DNA from 3 places in the Cupriavidus sp. 09_S30 genome. Region 2 is predicted to be linked to each of the others. Evidence: predicted binding sites of a transcription regulator. Region 2 holds the regulator's gene; each other region holds the start of a gene.
What was found. Region 2 encodes FliA, which starts transcription of late flagellar genes. Its sites were predicted from a motif close to CTAAAGTTTNNNNNNNNNNNGCCGNTA; they were not measured.
Positions count from the first base shown of each region.

Region 1: a site for FliA is predicted at 5,738-5,764, ahead of AC1Z3O_RS31200 (FliC/FljB family flagellin). Genes of this name have one in related genera too.
Region 3: a site for FliA is predicted at 8,745-8,771, ahead of fliD (flagellar filament capping protein FliD). Genes of this name have one in related genera too.

Region 1 covers NZ_JBXOWI010000002.1:2,458,468-2,468,501, forward strand. The annotation lists gene AC1Z3O_RS31180 (oxygenase MpaB family protein) at 1-725, shown strand, start outside; gene AC1Z3O_RS31185 (MDR family MFS transporter) at 769-2,331, opposite strand; gene AC1Z3O_RS31190 (methyl-accepting chemotaxis protein) at 2,506-4,482, opposite strand; gene AC1Z3O_RS31195 (RNA chaperone Hfq) at 5,382-5,699, shown strand; gene AC1Z3O_RS31200 (FliC/FljB family flagellin) at 5,861-7,093, shown strand; gene AC1Z3O_RS31205 (flagellar protein FlaG) at 7,205-7,564, shown strand; gene fliD (flagellar filament capping protein FliD) at 7,614-9,107, shown strand; gene fliS (flagellar export chaperone FliS) at 9,125-9,553, shown strand; gene AC1Z3O_RS31220 (flagellar protein FliT) at 9,555-9,887, shown strand; gene fliK (flagellar hook-length control protein FliK) at 10,008-10,034, shown strand, end outside.
Region 2 covers NZ_JBXOWI010000002.1:302,963-312,996, reverse strand. The annotation lists gene flgF (flagellar basal-body rod protein FlgF) at 1-249, opposite strand, end outside; gene flgE (flagellar hook protein FlgE) at 279-1,505, opposite strand; gene flgD (flagellar hook assembly protein FlgD) at 1,568-2,233, opposite strand; gene flgC (flagellar basal body rod protein FlgC) at 2,270-2,677, opposite strand; gene flgB (flagellar basal body rod protein FlgB) at 2,685-3,092, opposite strand; gene flgA (flagellar basal body P-ring formation chaperone FlgA) at 3,314-4,036, shown strand; gene flgM (flagellar biosynthesis anti-sigma factor FlgM) at 4,187-4,489, shown strand; gene AC1Z3O_RS21550 (flagella synthesis protein FlgN) at 4,523-4,975, shown strand; gene AC1Z3O_RS21545 (flagellar protein FlhE) at 5,124-5,603, opposite strand; gene AC1Z3O_RS21540 (RNA polymerase sigma factor FliA) at 5,603-6,319, opposite strand; gene AC1Z3O_RS21535 (MinD/ParA family ATP-binding protein) at 6,443-7,285, opposite strand; gene flhF (flagellar biosynthesis GTPase FlhF) at 7,290-9,701, opposite strand; gene flhA (flagellar biosynthesis protein FlhA) at 9,712-10,034, opposite strand, start outside.
Region 3 covers NZ_JBXOWI010000002.1:782,545-792,578, forward strand. The annotation lists gene AC1Z3O_RS23690 (amidase) at 1-167, shown strand, start outside; gene AC1Z3O_RS23695 (penicillin acylase family protein) at 164-2,446, shown strand; gene AC1Z3O_RS23700 (TauD/TfdA dioxygenase family protein) at 2,546-3,418, opposite strand; gene AC1Z3O_RS23705 (Bug family tripartite tricarboxylate transporter substrate binding protein) at 3,485-4,510, opposite strand; gene AC1Z3O_RS23710 (IclR family transcriptional regulator) at 4,610-5,257, shown strand; gene gdhA (NADP-specific glutamate dehydrogenase) at 5,585-6,928, shown strand; gene fliD (flagellar filament capping protein FliD) at 7,036-8,484, opposite strand; gene AC1Z3O_RS23725 (lysozyme inhibitor LprI family protein) at 8,875-9,408, opposite strand; gene AC1Z3O_RS23730 (L-serine ammonia-lyase) at 9,599-10,034, opposite strand, start outside.

The DNA.
Region 1 (10,034 bases), 2.2 Mb from region 2:
TCAGCGCGCTGCTGATGCAGACGCTGCATCCGCTGGCGCTGGCCGGCGTGTGGGACTTTTCCAGCTTCCGCACCGATATGCAGGGCCGCCTGGGACGCACCGCGCAATTCATCGCCGGCACCACCTATGGCAGCCGCGCCGACGCCATGGCACTGATCGAGAGAGTCCGCCGCATCCATGCCGGCGTGCGCGGCACCGCGCCGGACGGACGCCCTTACTCCGCCGACGATCCCGCCCTGCTGACCTGGGTGCACGTGGCCGAGGTGTCTAGCTTCCTCGCCAGCTACCTGCGCTATGTCGGCCCGCTGTCCGGCGCCGAGCAGGACAGCTACTACGCCGAGGAGGCACGCGTTGCCGAACTGCTCGGCGCTGCCGATGTGCCACGCACACGCAATGACATCGCCGACTACCTTCTGGCGATGCGTCCGCAGCTCGAGGCCGGCCCGCGCACGCACGAGGTGGTTCGACTGGTGATGCAGATGCCCGTGGCCAATCCCCTGCTGGCGCCCGCGGTACGGATCTTGGCTGACGCGGGCATCGCCCTGCTGCCCGACTGGGCGCGGGCGCAGCTTGGCCTGCACGGCGCTTCGCTGCGGCGGCCCGCGTCGCTGGCGGGCATGCACCTGCTGGCGCCGGCGCTGCGCTGGGCGCTGGGGCCTGGCCTGGCCGCGCGAGCGCGGCGCCGTGTGGCACGCCCATCCGGGCCGGCCGCACCGGCGGCCTGATACCGACGGCCGGCTGCGGCGCCCTGGTCAGCGCTATTCGGCGCTATTCAGCACTATTGGGCGCCGGCCGCGCCACGGTGCCCGTCGAACCGCGCAATGCCTTTTCCGGCAAGCGTGCCACCAGGAAAGGCGACAGCAGCGAAACCGCCGCGCTGAGCAGGAACAGGGTGCGGAAGGCATCCTCCGCAGCCTGGCGCACGGCTGCCGCATCGCTCTCATTGGCGCCGCCGGCCGACATGGCGCGGTGGAACATGCTCATCAGGACGTCCTCACCCCCTTTCAGGTCGGCCACCGTCATGCCACTGTGGCGCAGCAAGGCGATCAGAATGGTCGTCAGCACGGCCACCCCGACCGCACCGCCGAGCATGCGGGAAAAGGCCGTCAGGGCCGTCGCCACCCCGACCTGGTTGGGCGGTACGGCGTTCTGCGTGGCCACCAGCCCGCTTGGCAACTGCAGGCCGATGGCGACGCCGAGCGCGCTCATCACCAGCGCGCAAAGCCAGACCGTGCGCGGGTCGACGAAGGCCAGGGCCAGAATGGCCACCGGCGCTATCAGCGCGCCGGCCAGTTGCAGTGGCTTGTAGCGGCCGCTCCACGACATCAGCCGCCCGGAGATGAAGGCGCCCATCGGAATCGCCAGGGTCAGCGGCACGAGCCGCAGCGCGGCGCTGTCGGCATGGGCGCCGCCCACCACCTGGAAGCGCAGGGGCAGCAGCACCGACATGGCGATCAGCTGGAAGAAGCACAGAAACAGCGTCGCGCAGCAGATCGACACGGTCGGCACACGCAGCATGGCCAGCGGGATCATGGGATCGGTGGCGCGGCGCTCCTGCCAGACGAACAGCGCCAGGCCGAGCAGGCCGGCCAGCAGCAGCGCCAGCGATGCGGGCTGCGTGGCGGACTGGCCCTGCCCCAGGCGCGTCAGGAACACCAGCAGGCCGGTCAGGCCGCCGCCGAACAGCATGACGCCGAGATAGTCGATGCGATGGCGGCGCCCGCCGGCCGGCAGGTGGCGCAGCGCGCGGCGCACCACCACCAGCGCCAGCAAGGCCAGCGGCAGGTTGATCCAGAAGATCCAGCGCCAGGACAGATAGTGGGCCAGATAGCCGCCGATCACCGGACCCGCCATGCTGGCCACCGCCCAGACGCCGCTGACATAGCCTTGGTAGCGGCCGCGCTCGCGCAACGGCACCACATCGGCAATGGTCGCCTGCGACACCGAGATCAGGCCGCCGCCGCCGAGGCCCTGCAGGATACGCGCGACGATCAGCTGCGGCATGGTCTGGGCCATGGCGCAGGCCACCGAGGCCAGCAGGAACAGCAAGATGGCGAAGGTCAGCACCGAACGGCGCCCCAGCAGGTCGGACAGCTTGCCGTAGATCGGGGTGGCCACGGTGGACGCCACCAGATAGGCGGAGATGACCCAGGCCATCACCTCGAAGCCGTCCAACTGCATCGCGATCTCGGGCAGCACGACGGCGACGATCGATTGTTCGAGCGCGCCCAGCAGGATGGCGAGCATCAGCCCGAAGATCACCTGCATCACGGGCACATCGGGCGGATTGGACTGCGCGGAAGGGTACGGCTTGGGGGAGGAGGCTGTCATGGGGGATACGGCAAGGCCGGCCGCGCGGAAGGCGCAGCGGACCACGCCGCGCGCCACGCTGCCCCGGCCCATGCTGCTTCTTATCGTGTCAGGCGAGCGAAGGCCGTATTGTAGGACGAAGCCGAAAGCGCTGCTGGGCCGCCAGGCGCCCCGGCCCGGCCTGGAAGCCGTCGCCTAGAAGCTTTCCCATTCGCCGGTGGCGGGCGCCTCGGCGGCGGCACGGCGGGCGGCCATGGCGGCGGCCGCGCGCGGACTCGCGGTACTCGCGGCCCGGGGCGCCTCAGCCCGGCCCTTGCGCGCGGCGGCCTCGTGGCGCGGGCTGGACAGCACCGCCGCCTGCGGCTTGCGCGTCACCGGCGGCCGTTCCTTGCTGGGCCGCGCCGGCTCGCGGGCGGACGCCGCGGACGATGCGGCCGGCGACTTGCGCAGATGGCGCGGCACGGTGGCGGCCGTGGCCGCCTTCGCCACTTTTGCCGAAGGGGTGACGGTGGTGGTGGTGCTCACCCGGGCGGCGGCAACGGCGCGGACCGGCGGCTGCGAAACCGGCACCGGCATCGCCACAGGCGCTGCGGGCAAGGCCGGCGCGCGCGCCACCGCCCCCACCTCGAATTTCGCCGTCTCCCCGATCAAGCGCTCGGCCTGCTGCTTCAGGCTGTCTGCCGCCGCCGCGGCCTGCTCGACCAAGGCGGCGTTCTGCTGGGTGACGCTCTCCATCTGCGCGATCGCCCGATTGACCTGCTCGATGCCGGAGGACTGTTCCTGCGTGGCAGCCGAGATCTCTCCCATGATGTCGGTCACGCGGCGCACCGAGCCGACGATTTCGTCCATGGTGCGCCCGGCGTGCTCCACCTGGCGCGCCCCATCGTCCACCTGCCGCGCCGACGCGGTGATCAGCTCGCCGATCTCCTTGGCCGCCGCCGCGGAGCGCTGCGCCAGGTTGCGCACCTCCGAGGCCACCACCGCGAAGCCGCGCCCTTGCTCGCCGGCGCGCGCGGCCTCGACAGCCGCGTTCAGCGCCAGGATATTGGTCTGGAAGGCAATGCCCTCGATCACGCCGATGATCTCGGTCACGCGCGACGACGATTGGGAAATGCTCTGCATGGTCTGCACCACGGCCCGTACGGCCTGCCCGCCGGCATCGGCCACGGCCGAGGCGCCGGCCGCAAGCTGGTTGGCCTGGCTGGCGTGGTCGGCGTTCTGCCGCACCGTCGATGTCAGCTGCTCCATCGATGCCGCCGTCTGTTGCAGCGAGGCGGCCTGCTCTTCGGTGCGCTGCGACAGGTCCGTATTGCCGCGCGCGATCTCGCCGGTGGCGGCGCCGATCGAACCCGACGCCTCCTGCACGCCGCGCGCCAGCGCCGCCAGTTGGCCGAAGGCGCGATCCAGCGCGCCCAGCATGCGGCCCATTTCGTCGCGGCCGCGCTGCGCCACCGCGTGGGTCAGCCGGCCCTGGGCGAGTGCTTCCGCGGCGGCCAGCGCCTCGCGCGCGGCCGAGGTGATGGAGCGCGTGATGAACATGCCCAGCACCACGGCGAGCAGCACGGCGGCCAGAGTCAGGCCGGCCAGCACGTTGCGCGCCATGGCGAAGCGCGCGTCCGCCTCCTGCAGCGCGGCCACGGCCAGTTCGCGCCCGGCTGCGGCCAATGACGTGAGCTTGTCAAAATATGGCGCCTGCGCCGCCGGCAGCGTCACCACGAGCGCGGCCCTGGCGCCGGCGAACTCGCCCGCGCGCAATTGCCGCAACACCAGGTCGAGCTGGCCGTTGTAGGCCTCACGCGCCGCATTGAGCTCGCGCATGGTCTGCTGCACCTCCGGCCTGCCGCTGGCGGTGAGCACCTTGTCCAGCTCATTCAGCGTGGCCGACATCTGCTGGCGCAGCTTATCGATCTGCTGGCTGTTGCGCTCGACCACCTGCGGATCTTCGGTCAGCGTCGCATCGCGCACCATCACGCCGATCTTCAAGGCCGACTCTTTAACTTGATCCAGGTCCAGCACCTTGAACAGCCGCCCCTCGACGGTCTGGTGCATAGAGGCATTCAAGGCGCGCAGCGAAACCGCGCCGTACATCGCCACGGCCACCAGCAACAGCACCACCAGCGTGAAGGCGCCCGACAGCCGGTATCCGATGCCGACATTGCGCAAGCTTCGCATCTGCTCACTCCTCGTTCCAAGAGTTATTGAATGCGTCGGCCTGGGAATTGGCTGAGGTCTGACGCATGCGGCGCTAACGGCCGGTACCCGCGCCGACTTGAGCAGAAAAATGAATTGAGAGGAAAAACACCGCCATTTCCGGTGATAGGAAGCCAGGCGCCTCGCATTTAATACGACGCGGGTATCTTGTGCGCATCGGGTAAGGCGCATGCGGCCTTGGCGGCGACAGATGAAGAGTGGGCTCGACAAAAAAAGAAGCCCACGCGCGGGGTGCTCGTAGGCTTTTGAGGACTGCCAGGAGCCAATTGAATTGGCTCGCTGGTGAATATAAACGCGCTTACATGAGGTGTAAATCCTGCTTCCATCAGGGAATGCACTGATAGAAGTAAGCGAATTTTCTGCGGCTTATGGATACAAAAATGGATGGCGCGCGAGCATTTTGTGTGTCGTATGATGCACTCCTCAGCCGACAGCCCCTCGTTCCTCTGCAGCTCCCGATCATGCGGTCCGATAGCGAGCAAATACACGCCGCGAGACCTAAGGCAGACATCTGGCAAGATAGGAATCGCTTTTTAGAAGTAAACCTCTAATCAGCGAGAGCGACCGCCGCGTCAATCTTTGTAAAACTTTGTTACTCTCGCGCCTGAAGTATTCCCCTCCTCTCCTGGCGACGCCTCTCGGCCACAGTCGCGCGGCAAGCCCGAGTCCGATCGCCGGACCCCAGCCCGCATCTCCCGAGACGGTCAGCCCCTGCGCCGGCACCGAGAGCGAATGTTTCATCCCTCGCCGCGATCGGGCCGCGGCGGTTTCCGCCCCGCGTATTTTCGCTGCGAAGCCTGCGCCTGATCTCCGGACCGTAGTCAGCCGCCAGAGCCCATTCGGGCTCTTCCGGAGTAGCCGTGCAAAAGAAGTCATCCACGCCACCTCGCATCAACCGCAAGCTGCAGTCGATCCAATTTACTGCCCACCGCCGCGACCAGACTCAGGTGATCGTCCATCTCCTCAATGGCGTCCGGCTGCAGGGGATCGTGCTGCGCGTGGACAACTATGCGCTGCTTCTGGGCAAGAGCCTGGAGGACGAACAGCCCCAACTCGTATACAAGCGCGCCATCGCCTGCGTGGTGCCGGCCGGGGAGCCCGCGGCCACCACACACGCCACGCCGGCCCCGCCCGAGTTCGTCGATCTCTTCATCCCGCGCGGCCGCCGGCGGGGGTAGATCCCCGCCTCGCCACCGCAAACGACGCAAAAATCACTCTAAATGTTCGGTTGTCCCTGTCGATAACCCTTGCAACGGAGGCACTCTACGCCCTGCACCGCAGGCAGCCAACGTTACGGCACCCGCCGGAATGCAGACAACATTGCAAATAGGAGTCGTACATGGCGCAAGTCATCAATACCAACACGTTGTCTCTGACAACTCAGAACAACCTGAACCGCTCGCAATCGGCACTGAACACTGCCATTCAGCGCCTGTCGTCGGGCCTGCGCATCAACAGCGCCAAGGACGACGCCGCCGGCATGGCGATCGCGAACCGCTTCACCTCCAACATCAACGGCCTGACCCAGGCTCAGCGCAATGCCAACGACGGCATCTCGCTGGCGCAGACCACTGAAGGCGCGCTGACCGAAGTCACCAACAACCTGCAGCGTATCCGTGACCTGTCGGTGCAGGCTTCGACCGGCTCGAACTCGTCTTCCGACCTGAAGTCGATCCAGGACGAAATCTCGCAGCGCCTGTCGGAAATCGACCGCCTGTCGGCCCAGACCGACTTCAACGGCGTGAAGGTGCTGTCCTCGTCGGCCAAGCCGATCAACATCCAGGTCGGCGCCAACGACGGCCAGACCATCCAGGTCAACCTGCAAGAAATCAGCACCAAGACGCTGAACCTGCAGAGCTTCAACGTGAACGGCCCGACCGCCACCGCCACCGCGCTCTTCAACGGCACGACCTCGGTCAGCGGCACCGCCGCTGTCAACGCTGCGGCCGCACAAGCAGTGTACGGCGCGACCACCAATGTGACGGCCACCGCCGTCACGGAAAAGGCCGCCGGCACGCTGGCAACGACCCTGGGCATCGCATCGGGCAGCGTCGCCGTCTCCGGCAATGCTGTGGTGGACAAGAATGGCAACTGGTACGCCGAAGTCGCCATCACCCCGTCGACCGCCGCTGAAGCGCAAGCGCTGAAGAACCAGGGCATGACCAACGCCGCGAGCAGCGCCACGATGTACACCTACGTGGCACTCGACCCGCAATCGGCTACGTTCGCCGCCGGCACCGCCAGCTTCCAGCTCGACACGAGCAAGCTGACCGCCTCCAGCCTGCTGTCCAACGCCAGCGCCAACCCGATGGCCACCATCGACAACGCGCTGAAGTCGGTCGACAGCCTGAAGAGCTCGCTGGGCGCAATCCAGAACCGCCTGGATTCGACCATCTCCAACCTGGGCACCACCATCACCAACCTGTCGGCTTCGCGCTCGCGCATCCAGGACGCTGACTACGCAACGGAAGTGTCCAACATGACCCGCGCGAACATCCTGCAACAAGCAGGTACCTCGGTGCTGGCACAAGCCAACCAGACCTCGCAAAGCGTGCTGTCGCTGCTGAAGTAAGCGGCTGCCGCCTTGCGCGCCGGACCGGGCCCACGCCTGGTCCGGCACGGAGCGTTTCCCCAGGGTCCCGGCCCTGGGAAAGCGTTTCGAACCTGCAGAGACTGAACGACCATGGCCAACGCCGCTCTTCCGACGTCTTCTTCTCTCGCCGCCATGGCGGCGGCGCCCGCCTTCGCGCCGGGCCGCCCTGGCCAGAAGAGCACCGGCGGCACCGGCCAGCCCGCGGCCGAGGAGCAATCCGCCGCGGCCGGCGCCTCGGTCGAGGCCGCGCTGCAGCACCTCACGAGCGTGCTGCGTTCCGCCTCGGTAAGCGTGCAGTTCGAGATCGACAGCGCCACGCACCGCGTCATCACCAAGGTCACGGACAAAGGCACGGGCGAAGTGATCCGTCAGATCCCGACCGAGGAAGTCGTGCGCATCGCCGACGCGATGGCGCAGCTACAAGGCCTTTTCGTGCGCCAGACCGCCTGAGCACACACGGACAACAACACAGCGGCAACAGTCTCCCGGGAAATAAGACATGACTACCATTTCCAACCTTGGCGTCGGCTCCGGCCTCGACCTGAGCTCCCTGCTCGACCAGCTGACCCAGGCGGAGCAGGTGCCGCTGACGGCGATCCAGCAGCAGCAGGCCAGCTACCAGACCAAGCTGTCGGCCTACGGCACGCTGCAGAGCATGCTGGGTGCCTTCCAGGGCTCGGCCAAGGCGCTGTCCGCCCCGTCCTTCTTCAATGCCACCACGGCCAGCGCAAGCAACAGCAGTGTGCTGAGCGCCACCGGCAGCACCAGCGCCGTCCCGGGTACCTACGCCATCAATGTGACCGCGCTGGCGCAGGCGCAATCGCTGGTCAGCACCGGCCAGGCCAGCCAGACCACCGCGGTCGGCACCGGCACCATCCACATCGATTTCGGCAGCATCAGCGGCGGCACGCTGGATACCAACACCAGCAGCGCCACCTACGGCAAGTACAGTGGCGCGTCCTTCACGGCGAACAGCGGCTCCACCGGCGTCGACATCACCATCGACAGCAGCAACAACTCGCTGCAAGGCATCCGTGACGCGATCAACAAGGCCAATGCCGGCGTCACAGCGAGCATCATCAACGACGGCAGCGGCACGCCCTACCGCCTGGTCCTGACCTCGGACAAGACCGGCGCCACCAACAGCATGCGCCTCAGCGTCAACGAGACCGATGGCGGCACCGGCTTGTCCAGCCTGCTCGGCTACGATCCCGCCGGCACGCAGAACCTGCAGCAGAGCGTGGCGGCGCAGGACGCGCAGATGACCGTCAACAATATCGCCATCAAGAGCGCCAGCAACCAGGTGAGCGGCGCGATCCAGGGCGTCACGCTGTCGCTGGCCCAGACCGGCACCACCAGCGTGACGGTGCAGCGCGATACGACCTCGATCCAGAATGGCCTGCAGGCCTTCGTCACCGCGTACAACAACCTGCAGAATTCGGCGGCCAGCCTGTCTGCCTACAATGCCAGCACGAAGACGGCGTCGCCGCTGACCGGCGATGGCACGCTGCGCTCGATCCAGAACCAGGTCCGCAGCGTGCTGAATACCCCGCAGGGCGCCTCCGGCACCAATGCCATCAACACGCTGGGCCAGATCGGCATCAGCTTCCAGACCGACGGCACCCTGGCCCTGGATACCAGCAAGCTCAACAGCGCGCTGTCCACCAACGCCGCCGGTGTCGCCGCCCTGTTCGGCAACACGGACGGCAAGAGCGGCTACGGCAACCAGATCGCCAACCTGGTCACCACGCTGACCAGCAGCACCGGCACGCTGACGGCCGCCACGGCGGGCGTCAACCAGACGCTGAAGGACCTGAGCGCCCAGTACACGGCCACCCAGAGCCACGTCAACGACACCATCGCCATCTACAAGGCGCAATTCCAGCAGCTCGACGTGCTGATGTCGCAGATGCAGAGCACGAGCAGCTATTTGACGCAGCAGTTCAACGCGATGAACAATACGTCCTCGTCGTCCTCGTCATCCAAGAAGTAAGCCAGCAGGAGTCCGCCATGTACGCGCGCAATGCCGCCAATGCCTACAGCCAGGTCGGCATCCAGACCGGCGCGATGAGCGCCAGCCCGCACAAACTGATCGTCATGCTGTTCGACGGCGCGCGCACGGCCATCGCACGCGCGAAGTTCCATATGGAAGACGGCGAGATCGCGGCCAAGGGCAATGCGATCTCGAAAGCGATCGACATCATCGACAATGGCCTGCGCGCCTCGCTGGACCACAAGGCCGGCGGCGAGATCGCTGCCAACCTGGAGGCGCTCTACGACTATATGTCGCGCCGCCTGCTGCTGGCCAACCTGCGCAACGATGCCGCCCTGCTGGCCGAAGTCGATGGCCTGCTCGAAGGCCTGGCCTCGGCGTGGGCGCAGATCGGCGATACGCCGCCGGCCGACGCGCACCATTCCGCCCTTGCCGTGGAGAATTGATATGCAAGCGCCCGGCCGCATCCTGCGGCACTATGAAGAAATCCTGTTGCTGTCGGAGCAGATGCTGGAAGCCGCGCGCGCCGGCAACTGGGATGCCATGAGCGAGCTGCAGCAGGTCTACGTATCGGAAGTCGACCAGTTGCGCCGCCTCGATCACGAGGCCGGGCTGGACCAGGCGGAGACCGCGCGCCGCCACCATCTGCTGGAGCGGATCCTGGCGCATGATGCCGCGATCCGCAACCTGGTCTCGCCTCAGCTGGCCCGCCTGGGCGCCCTGCTCGACAGCACGCGGCGCACCCGGGCGCTGAATCACGCCTACGGCGCGCTCGCCTGAGCGGGCGCCCCGAGTTCCGCCCCCCGCGGCATTCGCCGCTCCACCCCGAGCGGCGGCGCCCCGCACGCCGCCGGATGATCCAAGGCGTGGCCTGCCGCGCCCAGCGTACCTGCCGCCACGATGACGAGCATCCGCCCCACCCCCGAT
Region 2 (10,034 bases):
CTGCAGCGCAACGTCCAGGGAACGCCCGGTGTAGGTCAGCGGGCCGGCCTTGAGGTCGGCGCCGGGCGTGCTGGCCAGCGTGAAGGCGCGGGTCTGGGTCTCGGCCCCTACCACCGGCACCGCGCGGAACATATTGATCTGCGCGCGGAAGGCCGGCGTCGAGGCGTTGGCCAGATTGTTGGACACGGCCGCCTGCTGGTCCAGCGTCTGCTTGGCGCCGGACATGGCGGTGTAGATCATGCGGTCCATGACTTCGTCCTAGCCCTCGTCTTTCCGCGTTACAGGTTGACCAGGGTCTGCATCACCTGGTCCTGCGCCTTGATGGTCTGGGCATTGGCCTGATAGTTGCGCTGCGCGACGATCAGGTTCACCAGCTGACCGGACAGATCCACGTTGGAGTCTTCCGTGGCATTGGACTTGAGCGTGCCGAGGCTGCCGCCCGGCGCCGACAGCAGCGCCTGGCCGGAGGAACCGGTCTCGGACCAGACGTTGTTGCCCTCCGGCTTCAGGCCCTGCACGTTGCCGAAGCCAGCCAGCACGACCTGGCCCAGCGCCTGGGTCTGCTGGTTGGAATAGCTGCCCAGGATGGTGCCGTCGCCCTGCACCGCGAAGCCCAGCAGGCTGCCCGAGGTGTAGCCGTTCTGCGTCAGCTGCTTGGTGTCGCTGTCAGCGCCGAACTGCGTGGTGCCGGTCAGGTCCAGCTTCGCATCCATCTGTGCGGCGCCGTTGGCGGCCGGCACGGTCAGCGTAATCGCCGCCGGCGCGGTCGACTGCAGCGCGCCCGCGCTGGTGAACGCCAGCGTGGCCGGCATGCCCGCCAGCACGTTGCCGGCGGAGTCGGTCACGTACATGTTCCAGTCGGTGCCGCCCGCAACGGTCGGATTGGCTGCCGACTTGCTGAAATAGGCCGTCAGCTGCTGGGAATTGCCCAGCGAGTCGAAGACCTGGATCGGCGTGCTGTAGTTGAACATGTCCGACGTCGGCAGATTGCCGGGCGCGCTGGCGAAGGCCTTTGCGGGCACGGTGCTGCCCGAATTCAACTGGAGCTGGGCAGCGATGTTGCTGGTGGCCTTGGGCGTCATCTGCGCATTGCTGATCGTCAGCGGCTGCGGCTGCACGCCGGCGCCGGCCTTCACGCCTGCCGGATAGCCGGTCAGCTGCAGGCCCTGCGCGTTGGTGATGCGGCCATCGGCCTGGCGCACGAACTGGCCGTTGCGTGCATAGAAGACCGAGCCGTCGGTACTCTGCATGCGGTAGAAGCCCGCGCCGTTGGTGATAGCGACATCAAGCGCGTTGCCGCTGTTCGAGATATTGCCCTGGTTGAAGGACTGGACCACCGAGTTCACGGAAGTGCCCAGGCCAATCTTGGTGCCGGCATAGACATCGGCGAATTGCGCGGTGGACTGCTTGAAGCCGACGGTGTTCGCGTTGGCGATGTTGTTGCCGATCACGTCCAGATTGGCGGAGGCGGCGTTGATGCCGCTTACCCCTTGACCGAAGCCCATATGAGTATCCCTTGTTGCCTGTCGTTCGTCGAAGACCGGCGCGTGTCCGCCGGACCGGGTGATTAAAGAATGCGGCGGATGTCGTTGACGTTCGCGCTCTGGCCGTTGCCGATGTCGGCCAGCACGCCGGTCGAATCGCCGCTGATGCTCTTGACGGTGCCGTAGTTCAGCGCCACCGGCGACACGCTCTTGCCGCTGGCAGTCGCCGTCACCTTGAAGGTGTAGTCGCCATCCGGCACGGCCACGCCAGCATCGTTCTTGCCATCCCAGCTCACGTCCTGCACGCCGGCGGTCTGGCCCTTCAGATCGATGGTGCGCACGACCTGGCCGGAGGAATCGACGATGTCGACCGTGACCGCATCGGCAGTCGACGGCAGGTCGATGCCGAACTTGCTGGAAGTACCGTCGGAGACGCTGATCTTCGAGCCCGGCACCATCACGGTGTGCCCGATCAGGGCAGTCGAACCCATCGCGCGGCTCGCGCTGACCTGGGACAGCAGCTGGTTCAGCGTGCTGTTCATGGTCTGCATGCTGCTGACCGTGCTGATCTGCGCCAGTTGCGAGGTCAGCTGCGAGTTGTCCATCGGGTTGAGCGGATCCTGATTGTTCATCTGGGTGACGAGCATGGTCAGGAAGTTGTTCTGCAGATCGGCGGCGCTGGCGCTGCCGGACTGCAGGCTCTGGGTCAGGCTGGTCGTCGTGCTGTTGACGTTGGAAGTGGTGGTCATGGCGGATCCGACTGTTTGGCGATGGGTACCCGGGCCTTACTGGCCGAGGGTCAGCGTCTTGAGCATCATGCTCTTGGCCGAGTTCAGCACCTCGACATTGGCCTGGTAGGAACGCGAGGCGGAAATCATGTTGACCATCTCCTCCACCGGATTGACGTTGGGCATGGTCACGTAGCCTTGGGCGTTGGCCAGCGGATGCGTGGGATTGAGCACCATGCGCGGCGGCGAGGGGTCTTCCATCACGCCCTGCACCTGCACGCCGCCGATGTCGCTCTGGCCCGGCGTGGGCGCCAGGCCGAAGACCACCTGCTTGGCGCGGTAAGGCTGGCCGTCCGGGCTGACCGCGCTGTCGGCGTTGGCCAGGTTGGAGGCGGTGACGTTCATCCGCTGCGATTGCGCGGCCATGGCCGAGCCGGCCACGTCGAAGATGTTCATTGCAGGCATGGCTCGCTCACTGCTGGATTGCCGCCAGCATGGTCTTGATCTTGGAGTTCATCACGGTCAGGTCGGACTGGAAGCGAACCGTGTTGTCGGCGAAGGCCACGCGCTCGGTATCCATCTCGACGGTGTTGCCGTCGATGCTCGACTGCAGCGGAATGCGGTAGGCCAGATCCTGCTGGCCGCCGGCGGATGCCTGTCCGGGCAGGTGGCGCACCGAGGTCGTGGACAGCGATACGCCTTGCGCCTGCGCGCCGCGCTCCATGGACTGCGCGAGCGTGCTGGAGAAATCGAAGTCGCGCGCCTTGAAGCCCGGGGTGTCGGCATTCGCGATATTGGCGGCCAGCACCGATTGCCGCTGGTTGCGCAGGCTGAGCGCCTCCTGCTGGAAACGGAATGCCGCGTCGAGTCTGTCAATCATGTCTGCATCTCGCGTGGAAGGGAGAACATGGGCGGCACCTGCCACCGCAATGCTTCTTCAGGCATGCCATCTTAGGTGTGGCTCCGCCAGGGCAATCGCATGAATAGGCGACGGAAACCCGCGCATTTCCCTCCCAAGCGCGCAGCACGCCTGCCTACAATGTGAGGCGTTCCGATACGCGCAGCCGACTCCTGGCGCGCGTTCCATGCTGGGAAGAAGAGATGAAGCCGCTCTATCGCGCAGGCCCGCTGCTGTTGATGCTGGCCGTGGCCGCCACGCAGGCTGCGCCGCCGCGCGCCGGCCAGGCCGGCGCCCCCGTCAGCCCGTTCGCCGACGACCCGGTGCGCCGCGCCGTGCAACAATTCCTCGAGCGTCAGACCGCCGGGCTGCCAGGCAAGGTCAGCATCCAGGTGGTACCGCCTTCGGGCGGACGCGCGCCGGACTGCCCCCTGCCCGATCCCTTCCTGCCGGCCGGTGGCTCGCCATGGGGCCGGGTGACGGTCGGCGTGCGCTGCGGCGGCGAACGGCCATGGATCCGCTACCTGCAGGCGCAGGTGGCCGTCATGGCTGACTACTATGTGGCCGCGCGCGCGCTGGCACCGGGCGAGCCGATCGCGCCCGCCGATCTCGAAGTGCGCCAGGGCGATCTTTCCACCCTGCCGCGCGCGGTGGTGACCGATCCGGCCCAGGTGGCAGGCGCGGTGGCGGCCAACCGCATCGCAGCGGGCTCCCCGGTCCGCGCCGACCTGCTGAAGAAGCCGGCGGCGATGCGCCCCGGCCAGGTCGTGACGGTGACCGTCGAGGGCGAGGCCTTCCAGGTCAGCAGCGAAGGCCGGGTGTTGACCGAGGCCGCCGTCGGCGCACCGGTCCAGGTTCGCCTGAAGAGCGGCCAGGTGGTCGGCGGGATCGCGCGCAGTGCCGACACCGTGGTCCTGCAGCAGTAATCCGGGCTGGCACTGGCGCGGGAGCAGTGCCGGGCCGGCCCCTGCCGGCCATGCGACAATGCCGACCAGGCCATCACTGGCCAGGCGAAGTCGGCCTAAAGTTCCGCGCCGAACTTCCGATATGCCAGAGGAACCCAGCAAGGAACACCCGTGAAGATCAATCAATCCACCTCGTCTCGGCCTGGCGAGCCCGCTGACGGCGCCACGCGCGCCGCCCCGGCCGCCAGCGCAGCGTCGCCGGTGCAGGCCTCGGGCGACGTGCACGTCAGCCCGCTGGCCGCCCAGGTCCGCGCGATCGGCGCGGGCCTGGTACAGGACAGCGACGATGACATCGACACCGCGCGCGTCGAGGAGATCCGCCAGGCCATCGTGGAAGGCCGGATCAAGATCGACCCGAGCAAGATCGCCGATGGACTGCTCGCCTCGCTGCGCGAGCTGCATCAGAACAAGTAGGTCAACAGCAGCCCTCTATCCGCGGAGAATGAAATGAGCCTGATCCGTAGCCTGCAGCACGAAACCGAGGCCGTGTCGGCATTTGCCGGCGCGCTGGCCGAGGAACGCGAGGCGATGAAGTCGGGCGATTTCGCCGCGCTCAGTACCCTGCTCGAGCGCAAGACCGCTCTGGCACGCGCACTGGCCGACATGAGCGCGGCGCGCGAGGCGCAGATGCGCGCGGCCGGCATCCGGGCCGACGCGAGCGGCCAGCTGGTCGGGCTGCGCATCGATCCGGCGGTCACGCTGGCGTGGCGTGACCTGCGGCTGGCAGCGCAATCCGCGCGCGACGCCAGTGAACTGAACGGCGCCGTGATCAACGCTCACCTCGAATTCACCAGCGCTGCGCTGCATACGTTGCGCCAGCGCGGCACCGATGCCGGCCTGTACGGCCGCAACGGCCGCGCCGAAGGCGCGACGCCCGGCGTCAGCCTGGCCTGCGGCTGAACAATGCCGGCGCCCCGGGGCAATCCCCGGGCGCCGGTCGCCCACGCTGACCTGCGCGGGCAATGCACCGGGCAGGCACACCGAAGCCACGGGCCGGCGTGCGGCCCACAGCCCGCCTGCCGCACCCCTAGTTCAATGATCCAGCGGACTAGCGGAAATTCACGATGACCTGATCGGAACGCCCCTGCAGCACGGGCGTCAGCGCGCCGCGTCCCGGCACCATGAAGGCAAAGACAAAACCCTGGCCGGCGTCGTCGCCACGAAAGGCGTCGGTGCGGCCCTGGGCATCGGGCAGCATCACGCAGCGCACCGAATTGCACAGATAGGCCTGCAGGTCCGGCGGAATCCCGCCGACAAAGGTGTAATGCCAGCGCACCGCCGTCACCACGCCTGCGGCCTGCGGCGGCCGGTAATTGGGCAGGATGGGCGGCGACATCGTGCGCATGCCGCGGCTATGCAGTGCGGGTCCCTGCACGGACGCCGACCACGAAAAGCTAGGCCCAGTATCGGCCGCGCGCGCCGTGCCGCCGGCCAGCACGAGCGACGACGTCGCGATGCAGAACACACAGACAGCCCGCGGCACGCGTGCACCGCACGGCGACGCCGTTGCCGGGCCGCCGGCGCGCATCAAAGCAGGCCCCGCAGCTGGTTGCGCAGCCGCGTGATCGCCTGGCCGCGGATCTGGCAGACGCGCGACTCTGTGACTTCGAGCACCGCGCCGATTTCGCGCAGGTTCAATTCCTGGTCGTAGCATAGCGACAAGACCAGCTTTTCCCGTTCCGGCAAGCGGTCGATGGCGCGGACCAGCGCCTCGCGCATGCCGCTTTCCATCAGCACCAGCAGCGGATCGCCGTCGTCGCTGCCGCCCAGGTGGCGGTCCAGGAAATCCTCTTCGCCGGAGCGTTCGAAGTCTTCGTAGTGCAGCAGCTGGCAGCCGTGCACCTCGTTGAGCAGCAGCTGGTATTCGTCCAGCGGCATCTCCAGCGCCTCTGCCACCTCGGAATCCAGCGGTGCGCGGCCCAGCTTCTGCTCCAGGCCGCGCACCGTGCGCTCGATCCGGCGCGTGAACTGGCGCAGGCTGCGCGACTGCCAGTCGTTGGCGCGCACCTCGTCGAGCATGGCGCCGCGGATGCGCTGGCTGGCATAGGTTTCGAAGCGGGCGCCATGGGTGTCTTCATAGCGCTTGGCCGCGTCAAGCAGGCCGATCATGCCGGCCTGGATCAGGTCATCGAGCTGCACGCTGGCCGGCAGCTTGGCCGCGAGCTGCAGTGCGATGCGGCGCACCAGCGAGGCATGCGCCTTGACGATATCCGTTTGTTCGAGCTTTCCCTGAATCGTGTACATGGTGGAACTCTCGTGGCTCCTAGAGCGCGAAGCAGTTTGCGGCCCCGCCGCGCGGGCACGGCATCGCCTCGGCCCGGGTGGGCGGCGCGGCACGGGCTGAGCGCGTGGCGAGGGGCATCGGCTTCAGTGAATGCGTGCTTGGTCCCGTTCCCCCGCCATGGGGGACAAGGACGACAAGGCGGACGGAGCGGGCGCAGCCTGCAGCGGCCAGCCGCCGATGCCGCTGGCGATGCGGCGCAGCGCGACGGTGGCAGGCGCAGCGGGATAGGCGTCGACGACGCCGCGCCCGAGCTGCTCGCCCTGCTGCACCAGCGGGTCCAGCGGCAGGTAGCCGGCACAGCTAGCCTCGACACCGAGGTACTGGCGGGCCGTACGGGCAAGATTGCCCGCGACCGCGGCGGCGATGCCGTCACCGGACGCGGCGTTGATCACCAGGTGGAAGTGGCGGCAGGCATAGCGGTGGTGCAGGCGCTTGATGCAGGCATAGGCCGCCGTGATGGAGGCCGCCTCGGGCCGCATCACGACCAGCAGGTTGTGCGCGATGCCGGACAGCGGCGACAGCCCGCCCTGCGCATCGGCCCGCGCATCGGCCACCACGGTGCGGAAGCCCGCGAGCGTGCCGGATAGCGCGGAGGCGTCAGGCAAGGCACCGCCGTCGGGCAGCACGGCGAGGCCGGACGGGTGTGCCGGCCCGAGCGCTTCCTCCAGCGTGGCGCGCGCCTGCAGCACGGCAGCCAGCGTGGCGCGCGGCGCGGCGCCGGCGAGCCTGGCGGCGCGGGCAGCGCGCTCGTCCTCATCGACCAGCAGTACGCGCTCACCCTGCCTGGCCAATGCACTCGCCAGGCCGAGCGCGACGGTGGTCGCGCCCGCGCCGGGCTCGCATGCCACCACCGCGATACGGCGCGTGGTGCGCGGTGCCAGCATGCGGCGCAGCCCTTCGGCCTGATCGGATGCCAGAGTATGCACTGACTTACTCTCCCAGCGGCGCGAGTTGCACGGTGGCATACCGCCCGGCCGATTCCTGCGCGGCGAGTGCTTCGGCCTGCGCGGTCGCGAAAGGTGCAGCCTGAGGCGTGGCCTCCGGCGCAGCCTTGCGCTCAGTGCGCGCCGGATAGTTTTCCAGCACGTCCAGCAAGGCAAGCAAGCGCGCCAGGCCTTCGACCAGCAGCGGCCCCTGCCCCGACTGCGCGCCCTTGCCCGCCACGCGGCCGGCAAGGCGGGCCAGGAAAGCCGGCGCCGAGGCCGTCGGTTCATGTTCGAGGCGCAGCGCGGTCAGGCCGGCCTGCAGCGCCAGCAAGGCGGTGCGGCATTGCGCTTCGTCAGCACTGGGCACCGCGCCGCGGGCAAGATGATCGAGCGCGTGCCGCAGCGTGCGGAAGCGCGCGTCGGCCACCTGGCCCCAGCGCGCCCAGCGCGCCAGTTGCCCGGTCTCGCCCGCCAACTCGGGATCGCACAGCAGATAGGCCGTCTCCAAAGACTTGCCGCTGTCCCGCTCGACCAGGCGCGACACCAGCAGGCTGGCCTCGATGCCGCCCTCGGCGCCACCGCGGCCGGCACGGCGTTGCAGCGGGCCCTCCGGCACGCGCACCGGCACCTGTGCCAGCCACTGGACGGCCTCCCGCCCCTGCACGGAGACGTCGCCCATGGCGTGGAAGGTCAGCGTCTCGGCCAAGGTCTCGATCTTCCAGGCAGCGCCGCCGCTGAGCACACGGCTGCCCTTGCGGGCCCCGGCGAGCCAGCGCTCCCCGCCCTGCTGCCAGCGGGCCAGCACCGCCGGGCCTGGCAGGGCATCGACGACGTTGACCACGGTACGCGCGGCGGCCAGCGCGGCCCGCAGCGTGGTCGCTTCGGCCTCGCCGGCGCCACCGCGCCCGCCTGTGACGGTGGCGGCCAGCGGATAGCCGTCGCGGTCGGCCAGCCACAGTGCGTACTGCACCGATTGCGGCGCACGCCGCCCGGGAGCCTGCACGGATGCGCTGGCGCCCAGCGCCAGCACATAGCGCTCGCAGCGGCGGCCGACTTCCCGGCAGGCCGACTCGCGCACTTGCTGGGCCACCGCGCGCAGCGGTACGGTGTCGTCTTCACGCTGCTGCCAGAGCCCGCGCAGCAGCCCGAAGCCCTGCGCACCCGCTTCCAGCTCCGCCACGCAGGTTCCGACCGCGTCGGCGCTGTCGCTGAGCGAACGCAGCATGTCGTCTGCCGCCGGCGCGCTGGCCGCGTCGCCTTCCTCGGCGGCGGCGCCCAGGCGGTGCGCCACGTCGGCATCGGCGAACACCGAGCCGCGCCGGGGCGTCAGGAAGGCACGCTCGACCAGGGCCTGCGACTGGGCCAGTTCCAGGTGCTCCGGCACGCGCTGGCCCGTCGAAGCATAGAAGACCGGCAAGCGATGGCGGATCACCACGTCGAGCACCGCGCCCAGATGGGTCGCTTCATCGAGCTTGCTGATGATGCAGCCGTCCAGCCCGCCGCTGCCTTGTCCGCCCGCAGCCGTCTCCTGGCGATAGGCGTGCACCACTTCGTTGAGCGTATCGCCGTGGCTGGCGCCATTGAGCAGCAGCACGCGCTGCACCGGAGCCTGCACGCCGGCAAGCATGGCGATCTGTTCTGAAAGATTGCGGTCGCGCTGGCTCATGCCGACGGTATCGACGATCACCAGGTGCTTGTCGGCGAGCGCATCCAGCGCGAAGCGCAGGTCGGCGCCGTCCTTCACCGCGTGCACGGGTACGCCGAGGATGTCGCCATAGATGCGCAGCTGTTCGTGCGCGCCGATGCGGAAGCTGTCCGTGGTCAGCAAGGCGAGCCGCTCGGGACCATGCTTGAGCACGAAGCGCGCGGCCAGCTTGGCCGTGGTGGTGGTCTTGCCGACGCCGGTCGGGCCGATCAGCGCCAGCACGCCGCCCTGTGCGAACAGAGCGTCGTCGTCGCCCAGCACCTGCACCTTGCGAGCCAGCTCTTGGCGGATCCAGGCCATCGCGGCTGGGCGATCATGGCCGAGCGGAAGGCGTGCCAGCAGCGTACGCGCCAGTTGGCCCGAGAATCCCGCGCCGGCCAGCCACGCAAACAGCGATTCGCGCAGCGGATCGCCCGCGGCCACAGGCGTCGAGGCCATGCCGGCGAACTGCCGCTCGATCAGGGCGCGCATCGACTTGAGCTCGCCGCGCAGGTCGCCGAGGGCGGCGTCGTCCGCACGCTCCTCGACAGGCGCCACGTAGGGGCGGGCGCTGCCGGAGATCGCGCCAAGGTCGGCATCGCGCATGGCGACGATCTCCACGCCGCCTTCCACGGTGCGATTGGACAGCACCACCGCGTCGGGTCCCATGGCCTCGCGCACTTGACGCAGGGCCTCACGGCCGTTGGCCGCCACGAACTTCGCTACGCTCATCGCGCCTTCCTCACGCTGCACCGCCGATCATCGCGGTGATCCTGATATTCCTGTTGTCCGGCACCTCGGCATGGGACAACACCTTGAGCTGCGGCAGGGTGCGCCTGAGGAAGCGCGCAAGCAGCGGACGCAGCGGATGCGGTACCAGCAGCACCGGGTTGTAGCCCATCTGCTCCTGCCGCTCGACCGCAGCGCGCGCCTGCTCCAGCAGCGCATCGGCCAGGCCCGGCTCGATGCCGCCACCGCTGTTGAGCGCCTGCGTCATTACGCGCTCCAGGCTGGCATCGAGGCCGATCACCTGCATCTCCGCCCCGCTGGGGAACAGGTGCTGCG
Region 3 (10,034 bases), 480 kb from region 2:
GGTGGAATGAGCAGGGCCTGCCGATGGGCGTGCAGATCATCGGCAGGCCACGCGACGAGCTGTCGCTGCTGCAGCTGGCCCATTGCTACGAGCGCATCACCGGCTTCCTGCAGGCGCAGCCGCCCGCCATCGCTGCGGCGTCGGCGCAGAAGGGAGAGCGGGCATGAGCGGCGCCGCACGCACGCTGTCCGGCCTGGTCGGCGAGGTGGAAATCTGGCGCGATCCCTGGGGCATTCCCCACATCCGCGCGAGCCGTGTCGAAGATGCTTTCTTCGGCCTCGGCTACGTCCATGCCACCGACCGCCTGTGGCAGATGGATGCCAATCGCCGCCGCGCAATCGGCCGTTTCGCCGAATGGGCGGGGCCGGCCGCGCTGCCCTTCGACCTGTTGGCGCGCCGGCTGGGCGGCGAGCCCGCCTCGCGCCGCGATGCCGCCGCGCTGGGCGCCGAGGCGCGCGCGATGCTGCATGCCTATGCGGCCGGCGTGAACGCCTTCATCGCGCAGGGTGCGCTGCCGGCCGAATATGCCCTGCTGGGCGAGGCGCCGGAGCCCTGGCAGGACTGGCATGCCATCGCCGCGATGCGCCACGCCAGCCTGATGCTGAACTCGGTCTATCCCAAGCTGTGGCGCGCGCTGGCGCTGCCTGTGGTCGGCCCGCATCAGCTCGGCAAGCTGCGCATGGACGGCGGCGGCGAGGAGATGGTCTGCATGCCGCCCGGCGCCGTGACACAGCGCGAGGGCCCGCCGCTGGACGCGCTGGCCGACGCCATGGCGGAGTTGCTGCGCACGGCCAGCCCGGACGCGGCCGGCGGCGGCAGCAATAACTGGGTGCTGGCCGGCAGCCGTACCGCGAGCGGTCGGCCGCTGCTGGCGGGGGATCCGCATCGCATGCTCGACATGCCGAATCTCTATTACCAGTGCCACCTGGCCTGCGACAGTGCAAGCGATGGCTTCGACGTGATCGGCCTCACCGTGCCCGGCGTGCCGGGCTTCCCGCACTTCGCCCACAACCGCGACGTCGCCTGGGGCGTGACGGTAGCCTTCGTCGATACGGCCGACCTGTTCCTCGAGCGTTTCGCCGACGGCGGGCAGCGCTACCTCGAACGCGAAGGCGAGTGGCGCGAGACCGTGCGGCGCGTGGAGCAGGTAGCGGTGCGCGGCCAGCCGGCGGTGGCCTGCGAGATCGTCGAGACCAGCCGCGGGCCGGTGGTGACCGGTGACCCGGCCAGCGGCTCGGCGCTGGCGCTGCGCACCGTGTCGCACGCCGAACTGGATCGCTCCTTCGAGTGCATGCTGCCGATGATGCGCGCGCGCAGCGTGGACGCACTACATGCCGCCACGCGCGGCTGGGGCCTGACCGACCACAACCTGGTCGCCGCCGACACCGCCGGCCACATCGGCCATCTGGTGCGGGCGCTGGTGCCGCGCCGGCCCGCCGCCAACGGCTGGCTGCCGGTGCCGGGCTGGCGCGCCGAGCACGCCTGGGACGGACATGTCGCCTGGGAGCGCATGCCGCGCCAGGTGGACCCGGCCGGCGGCCTCATCGTCACCGCCAACAACCGTGTGGCGGCGGCCGGCGAGGATTACCTCTGCACCGACTGCCATCCGCCGCACCGCGCCGAGCGCATCTGGCAGCGCCTGCAGGCGCTGGGGCCGGCCACCATCGACGACATGGCGGCGATCCACCGCGACACGCTGAGTCCGCCGGCGCGCGAGCTGTGTGGGCGGCTGCGCGGGATCGACGGCCTGACGCCGCCCGCTGCCGCCCTGCGCGACCGCCTGCTGGCCTGGGACGGCTTCATGCAGGCAGGCTCCACCGAGGGGGCCGCCTACACCTCGCTGCGGCTGAAGCTGGCGCGCGCGGTGGCCGCCCGCAGTGGCCTGAGTGCGGTCGGCCTGCCGGCCCAGGACGGACTGCCGCCCGGCATCGCGCCCGAGAATCACTTGTGGTGGTGCCTGCCGCATCTGCTGCGCCAGGACGACGCCGGTCTGCTCGGTGGCGCAGCCTGGTCCGAGCCGCTGCGCGAGGCGCTGGAAGCCGTCGCGGCCGAACCGTCCGCCACCTGGGGCGAGCGCCACCGGATGACGCGCCGCCATCTGCTCGCCGCGCAGTTTCCGCAGGCCCCGGCGCTGGCGGCCCGCGACGCCGGCCCGCTGATGGGCGACAGCGACACCGTGTTCTGCAGCGGCTACGTGCCCAGCCTGGGAACGGAGCCTGTCTACGCATCGCTGTCGCGCTATGTGTTCGACGTGGGCGGCTGGGACAACAGCCGCTGGATCGTCTTCCACGGTGCGGCCGCGGATCCGGACAGCCCTTGGCATGACAACCAGGCGGTAGCCTGGGCGGCGGGGGAAATGGTGCCGATGCTGTACGGCTGGGACGCAGTGGCGAGCCAGGGCGTGTTGCAGGAGATGCTGCGGCCGGCTGGGCAGGCGCCGGCTTGAATCCGCTGGCGCAAGGCACCACTGCGGCCGCTGCGGCGGGCACGGCAGCGGCGGCGGATCTCCGGCGCCGCCTGTCCGCCGCCGTTGCCCTCCTACTGCTCAGGCCACGCCCACCGGCCGCGTGCCGGAGATCGTCGTGCGATGCAGCTCGCGGTCGAAGCCGTCGTAGTCGTTCATGGCCAAGTGCTGCGTGCAGCGGTTGTCCCATACGGCCAGCGCGCCCGGCGTCCAGCGGAAGCGGCAGGTGAACTCCGGCCGTGCCGCATGCTTGTGGAGGAACTGCAGCAGCGGCTCGCTCTCTTCCTCCGTCATCCCCTCGAAACGCAGCGTGTAGGTGCTGTTGACATACAGCGCCTTGCGTCCCGTGGCCGGGTGCACGCGCACCACCGGGTGCACGGCTTCGCGCGTGGCGCGATCGTCGGTGCGCACATCCATCTTGTGGGCCGGGTCGCCGTTGTTGACCACGGCGCCGTTGGCGCCGTAGGAGCGCACCGGGCTGTGCACGGCGCGCAGGCCTTCGAGCACGCCCTTGAGCGTGTCCGACAGCGCATCGTAGGCGCGATACATATTGATCCACATGGTGTCGCCGCCGTAAGGCGGAATCACGCGCGCGTACAGCGCGGACCCGAGCGGCGGGATCTCGGCGTAGCTCATGTCCGAGTGCCACAGGCCGCCGAAATTGCGCTTGGTCTTTTCGTCCTTGCCTTTCATCACCGGAAGGATCTCCGGGTGGCCGGGAAGGGCGCGCACGAAGGGCACCTCCAGCAGCGGGCCGAAGCGTGCGCTGAAGGCCTTGTGCTGCTCGGGCGTCAGTTGCTGGTCGCGGAAGAAGATCACCAGGTGCGCATGCAGTGCGGCTTCGATCTGGGCGAAGGTGGTGTCGGACATCGGTGCGGCCAGGTCAACGCCGCGGATTTCGGCGCCGATGGCGCCGGCGATGGGCTGGATCTCGATGGTCTGGGTTTGTGGCATGGATCGACTCCTCGTTATCGACTTGTCGTTGGGCGGTTGGGCGTCCCGGGGCGGACACGCCTGTGGCTACTGGATCTTGATGTCGGCGCTGCGGACGAGTTGGCCCCACTTGCGGGTCTCGCTGTCGATATAGCGGCCGAATTCCTGCGGCCCGGCGCCCGATACGATGCCGCCCATTTCGTCGAGCTGGCGGCGCACGTCGGGCTGCTTCAGGATCGCCTGCAGTTCCTTGTCGAGCCGCGCCACGATGGGCTTGGGCGTGGCGGCGGGGACCAGCACGCCGAACCAGCCGGCGATCTCATAGCCGCGCAGTCCGGATTCGGCCATGGTCGGCACGTCCGGGAGCTGCGGCGAGCGCTGGGCGCTGGTGATGGCGAGCGCGCGCAGCTTGCCGGTCTTCACCAGCTGCAGGGCGGAGGGCATGTTGTCGAACATCATGGGCACATGGCCCGCCATGGTGTCGTTCAGGCCCGGCGCGCTGCCCTTGTAGGGCACGTGGGTCAGCTTGATGCCCGCCATCGTGGCGAACTGCTCGCCCGCCAGGTGCAGCGACGTGCCGGCGCCCGGCGTAGCGTAGCCCAGCGGCGCAGGCTGCCGCTTCGCGTAGGCGACCAGTTCCTTGACCGAGTGCACGGGCAGCGCGGGATTAACCACCAACAGGTTGGGCACCGACATCAGCATGGTGACGGGTGCCAGGTCCTTGACGGGGTCATAGGGCAGGTCACGGTAGAGCGAGGGGTTGATCGAGATCGGGCCGATGTTGCCCATCACGAGCGTGTAGCCGTCGGCCGGCTGCTTGGCGACGTAGTCCGTGCCCAGGTTGCCGCCTGCTCCCGCCTTGTTTTCCACCACCACGGGCTGGCCGAGGCGCTCGCCCAGCTTCTGGCCGACCACGCGCGCCAGCATGTCAGTCGAGCCGCCGGGAGGATAGGGCACGACCCAGCGGATCGGCCGGCTTGGCCAGGCATCGCTCGCCTGCGCGGGCGCCAGCGGCGCCAGCCATGCCAGCAAGGGAAGGGCCAGGCCGAGCGCGCGGCGCAACGGCTGGAAGCGCATCCGGGCGGAAGCCCGGACATCGATGGTGGGGGTCATGTGCTTTGTCTCCGAGCAGTGGGTTCGCAGTGCTTGCCGCGCGCCTCGTCTGGGCTTATGATGTTCACTAAGTGAACGTAATGTACTCTGAGTGAACGGATGAAGAATAATAGGTCGATCCAGCGCTGTCTAGCGATCCTGCAGGCGTTCCGTCACAACGGCCGTCCGACGCTGGCCGAGCTGTCGCGCGCGGTCGACCTGCCGCACCCGACGGTGCTGCGTTTCCTGCTGACGCTGGAGGAGGATGGCTACGTGGCGCGCGAGGACAACCGCTGGCGGCTGACCACGCGGATCTTCGAGATCGGCTTCGCCGCGCTGGAGAGCCTTGGCGTGACCGAGGCCGTGCAAGAGACCCTGCAGCGGCTGGCGGATGCGTACTCCGGAACGTCGAACCTGGGCGAGGCGGGCGCGGACGGCGTGATCATCGTCGGCCGCGCCATGGCGCCGGCGGAGCGGCGCAGGTTGGTGGTGATGAACCTGCGGGTGGGCAGCGTGCTGCCGCCGGGGAGCGCGCTGGCGATGGCGCTGACGCTGCCGGTGGGGCAGTGGAGCGAGCTGGCCTATCCCGAGAGCAACCAGATGTCGGTGTCCGTGCCGCTGCCGGCGACCGGCTCGCGGCAATTGTCGCTGGGGATTTCCACCGCGACGGGAGAGGCCACGCCCGAGCGCATCGTGGCCGAGATCGTGCCGGCGTTGCAGCAGGCGGCAGCCGATATCGGCCGGATGATCGGGCTGGCGCCCGTGTGACTTTCGCTGGGGCGGCGATAAGACATCCAAGTCCATGCAAGCATGGCCACTATGCGGGCAACATGCCGGCTATCGCGCATTTTATTGCGCAAATGTGGTCTGACCGGGTATCGTCCGGCATCGATGTAGTGCTAATCTTCGTGTTTGCCGCAGGCATTCACCACACAGCGTAAATGTCTGCACATTGGCTGGCAGGGACACGATCCCGCGCGGCCTGCCGCAGGTGCGTCCGGGCGCGTTCCGGGAGCGCGGTGCGGTGTCTACAACGGCACGCCGGCCGGTCACACCCTCGCGGCGCGCTTTCTGCCAAGCACAATCGAGACATCCGTGGCTTCACTCACCCTTGATACCTTCCTGGCCGGGGTCGCTCGGCGCGACCCCCACCAGCCCGAATTCCTGCAGGCCGTGAAAGAGGTGATGCTCACCCTCTGGCCCTTCGTGCAACGCCATCCCCGTTATGCCGAGCAGGCCCTGCTGGAACGTCTGGTCGAGCCGGAACGGGTGATCCAGTTCCGCGTGGCATGGACCGACGACCAGGGGCGCGTGCAGGTCAATCGCGGCTTTCGCGTGCAGCACAGCTCGGCCATCGGTCCTTACAAGGGCGGCATGCGCTTCCACCCCACCGTCAACCTGTCGGTGCTGAAATTCCTGGGCTTTGAGCAGACCTTCAAGAACGCGCTGACCACGCTGCCGATGGGCGGCGGCAAGGGCGGCTCCGACTTCGATCCCAAGGGCAAGTCAGACGGCGAGGTGATGCGCTTCTGCCAGGCGCTGATGAGCGAGCTGCACCGCCACCTGGGCGCCGATACCGACATCCCGGCCGGCGACATCGGCGTGGGCGCGCGCGAGGTGGGCTTCATGGCCGGCATGATGAAGAAGCTGTCCAACCAGTCCGCCTGCGTGTTCACCGGCAAGGGGCTGGCCTACGGCGGCAGCCTGATGCGTCCGGAGGCGACGGGCTATGGCACCGTCTACTTCGCGCAGGAGATGCTGCATCGCCGCGGCCGCGACTTCGACGGCCTGCGCGTGCTGATCTCCGGCTCGGGCAACGTGGCGCAGTACGCGGCGCAGAAGGCGATGGAGCTGGGCGCCAAGGTGCTGACCGTATCCGACTCCGGTGGCGTGCTGCACTACCCGCAGGGCATGCGCGCCGAGCAGCTCGACGAGCTGATGGCGTTCAAGAACGACGAGCGCGGCCGCTTGTCCGACTTCGCCGCGCGCCACGACCTGCGCTTCGAAGAAGGACGCACGCCCTGGCACGTGCCGGCCGACGTGGCGCTGCCCTGCGCGACGCAGAACGAGCTGGACGGCGCCGACGCCGAGCGCCTGCTGGCCAATGGCGTTTTCTGCGTGGCCGAAGGCGCCAACATGCCTTCCACGCTGGAAGCGGTGGACCGCTTCGTCGAGGCGCGCATCCTGTACGCGCCGGGCAAGGCCAGCAATGCCGGCGGCGTCGCCACCTCGGGGCTGGAGATGTCGCAGAACGCCATGCGCCTGACCTGGCACCACGCCGAGGTCGACGAGAAGCTGCACGCCATCATGAAGGACATCCACCAGAACTGCATCCATCACGGCCAGAAGGCCGATGGGTACATCAACTACGTGGAAGGCGCGAACGTGGCCGGCTTCGTCAAGGTGGCTGACGCCATGATGGCGCAGGGCGTGATCTGACCGGGTGCGGCGGGCGGGCCTGCGGGCCGCGCCGCGCATCGCTTCCGACCCTGTGACAAGGGGCGCCCGCGGGCGCCCCTTGTCATGTCTGCGCGCCCGTCCGCGCCTTACTTCTTGGTGTTCATATTGTTCAACGAGTTGAACTGCTGCGTCAGGTAGCTGCTGGTCTGGTTCATGCGCGACATCATCAGGTCCAGCTGCGTGAACTGGACACGGTAGCGATCCACATTGGCATTGATGCGGTCCTGCGTCGTGGTGTAGTCCTTCTGCAGGTTGCTCAGCGTCTTGCTGAGGCCATCGGTCGCGGTCTTCAGCGAACCCTTGTCGGAATTGAAGCCATCGATCGCGCTCGAGATCTGGCGGCCGTAGCCGCCGGTGGTGCCGTCGCCCGCAAACAGCCGCGTGACACCGCCCAGGTTGTCGTTGAGCGCCTTGGTCAGCTTGGTGTCGTCGACCGCCATGGTGCCGTCCTTCTGGAAGGTCACGCCGATCTCCGCCAGCCGGGTCAGCTTGTCGTCGCCTGCGGGCTGCGGGGAATTGAGGATGCTGCGCAGGCGGTTCTGGATATTGCGCAGCACGCCGTCGCCGGTCAACGCGGCGCTGGTCCGGTCAGCAGCATTGAAGGCGGTCAGCTGGCCGGCCACGTTCTGCAGGTTGTTATAGGCGGTGACGAATCCCTGGATCGAGGCCTTGACGCCTTCGATATCGCGGCTCACCGACAGGCTGGTGGTGCCGGTCTTGTTGAGCGTCATCGTTACGCCCTGGGCGGCGTCGGTCACCGTGTTGCTCTGGCTGCTGACCGCGATGCCGTTGATGCTCAGCGTGGCATTGGTGGCGCGCACCGTTTCCTTGACGCCGCTGGGCTGGGTCGTCAGGGCGGGATCGTAGCCGATCAGGTTCTGCAGCTCCGGCGACGAGCCGCTGATACGCATGCTCGAGGCTGCGCCGGTCTTGTCCGAGGTCAGCACGAGGCGGTAGGGCTGGTCGCTGCCGTCATTGACGATGCTGGCGGTGACGCCGATATTGGCCTTGTTGATGGCGTCGCGGATGCCTTGCAGCGAATTGCTGCCGGCTTCGATCGTGACGGTCTTGGTCGATCCTTCGTTGGGCGCGAAACCCGGATTGACATACTTGCCAGTGGTTTCATCGAAACCGCTGACCGTGCCGAAGTCGAAAGTCAGCGTGCCGGTGCCGATGGCCGCGGTCAGGCTGGCCTGGCCGCTGCCGACCAGCGACTGCGCCTTGGCCAGCCCGGTGACGTCGACGGTGTAGCTGCCCGCCACGGCATTGGCGCCGGTGGACGCGCTCATCACGTCCGAGTTGCCCACGCTGGCCTTGGTGGCGCTGTACGTGGCCAGTTCGCTGACCTTCTTGGCCGCGCCCTGGAAGGCGCCCAGCACGCTCTTGACCGTGCCGTAGGCCGACAGCTTGGCCTGGTGCGCGGCCTGCTTGTTCTTGATCAGCTTGAGCGGAATGCTTTCCGCGTCGGAGAGTTGGGTGAGCAGCTTGTTCAGGTCAAGACCTGACCCGATCCCCAGGGAGGAAATGGATGCCATGGACGTTTACCCTTCGTTTTGGAGTTCTTCACTGTATTTCCTGCATGCCCGAGGTCAGGGATACCGTGCGGCAATGGCGGCATGCCTGCGGCTTGCGCCGGCTGCCGGTCTGCGCGTCGTATGTGGTTTCCCGCCTTCACAGGATCGCGAGCGCCTGGACTGATCGCGGCGCCGCTCAGGGCTGCCGCGCAGGCGCTTCCTTCCCGCGATGTGGGTGTTTCGTGACATGCGGAGAGGCTTTGAATGTCTCTCCCATGTATTAACGGAGGGGTGTCGCTGATCTTTAGCGGGAAATGTGACTTTTTGTCGTCATTGATGGGCCGGCGGTCTTCTTACGGTTGGAGCGGCGTCGATGGTGCCAGGCGCGGCGCCTTGTATCGGCCTGCCGCTTCAGCCAGGACGCACCTTGTCCGCGCCGCGCGAGCGGCGCCGGCGCGCGCGTACCAGCGTCGCAACCCCTGCCGCCGCCAGCGCGAGCAGCAGGGCGGCGATCGGGGCGGCCGGCACGGCGCGTCCACCGGCGGTCTCCTCGCCACGCGTCGCTGAGGGCCGTACGTGCGGAGCGCTATCAGCCCGCCCGATGCCGGCCGGCGACGCCGGCGCGCCGGCGGCCTGGATCGCGGCCGCATGCTGCTTCCATTGCGAGAACACGGTATCCAGGCAGGCGACCGTCGTGCAGGCATCGCGCCGGGCCAGGAACGCCGCGATGTCCGCCTGGCTGATGGCACCGGCCTGCAGCAAGCGTTGCTGCTGGGCGCGGATGCGGCCGTGTCCCATCGCGAGCAGCGCGTGTTCGCAGATCAGCCGTTCGGCCTGCGTGCCGGCGGCCGGCGTACTGCAGTCCGGATCCGAGGCGTGGGCATTGCCCAGGCAGGTGATGCTGGCCAGGGCGAGGGCGGCCGGCAGCCGGGAGAGCCAATCCATGGGAGGTGTCTGATGAGAGGATCCGGTTGCGGGGAGGCGGCCGCGGTGGCCGCCGCATGCCGGGACCGAGAGGATACACGGCGCAGGCGCATCCGTCTGGTGGCGGCGCACAACGGCGATCTTGCCGCAGCGCTTCGGCTGCTGAGTGGCGCAGGCGTCCGAGTCCCGGATGCGCAGCGTGCGCCGGGCCTCAGCACTCCACGACATTGACCGCCAGGCCGCCCAGCGAGGTCTCCTTGTAGATGGCCTTCATGTCCTCGCCGGTCTGCATCATGGTCTTGATGACGGTGTCGAGTGACACATAGTGGCTGCCGTCGCCGCGCAGCGCCATGCGCGCGGCATTGATGGCCTTGACCGCGCCCATGGCATTGCGCTCCACGCAGGGGATCTGCACCATGCCGCCGACGGGGTCGCAGGTCAGCCCGAGGTTGTGCTCCATGCCGATCTCGGCGGCGTTCTCGACCTGCTTCGGCGTGCCGCCCTGCGCAGCCGCCAGCCCCGCGGCCGCCATCGAGCAGGCCACGCCGACCTCGCCCTGGCAACCGACCTCGGCGCCCGAGATGGAGGCATTGGTCTTGTAGAGGATGCCGATGGCGGCGGCGGTGAGCAGGAAGTCGACCACGCCG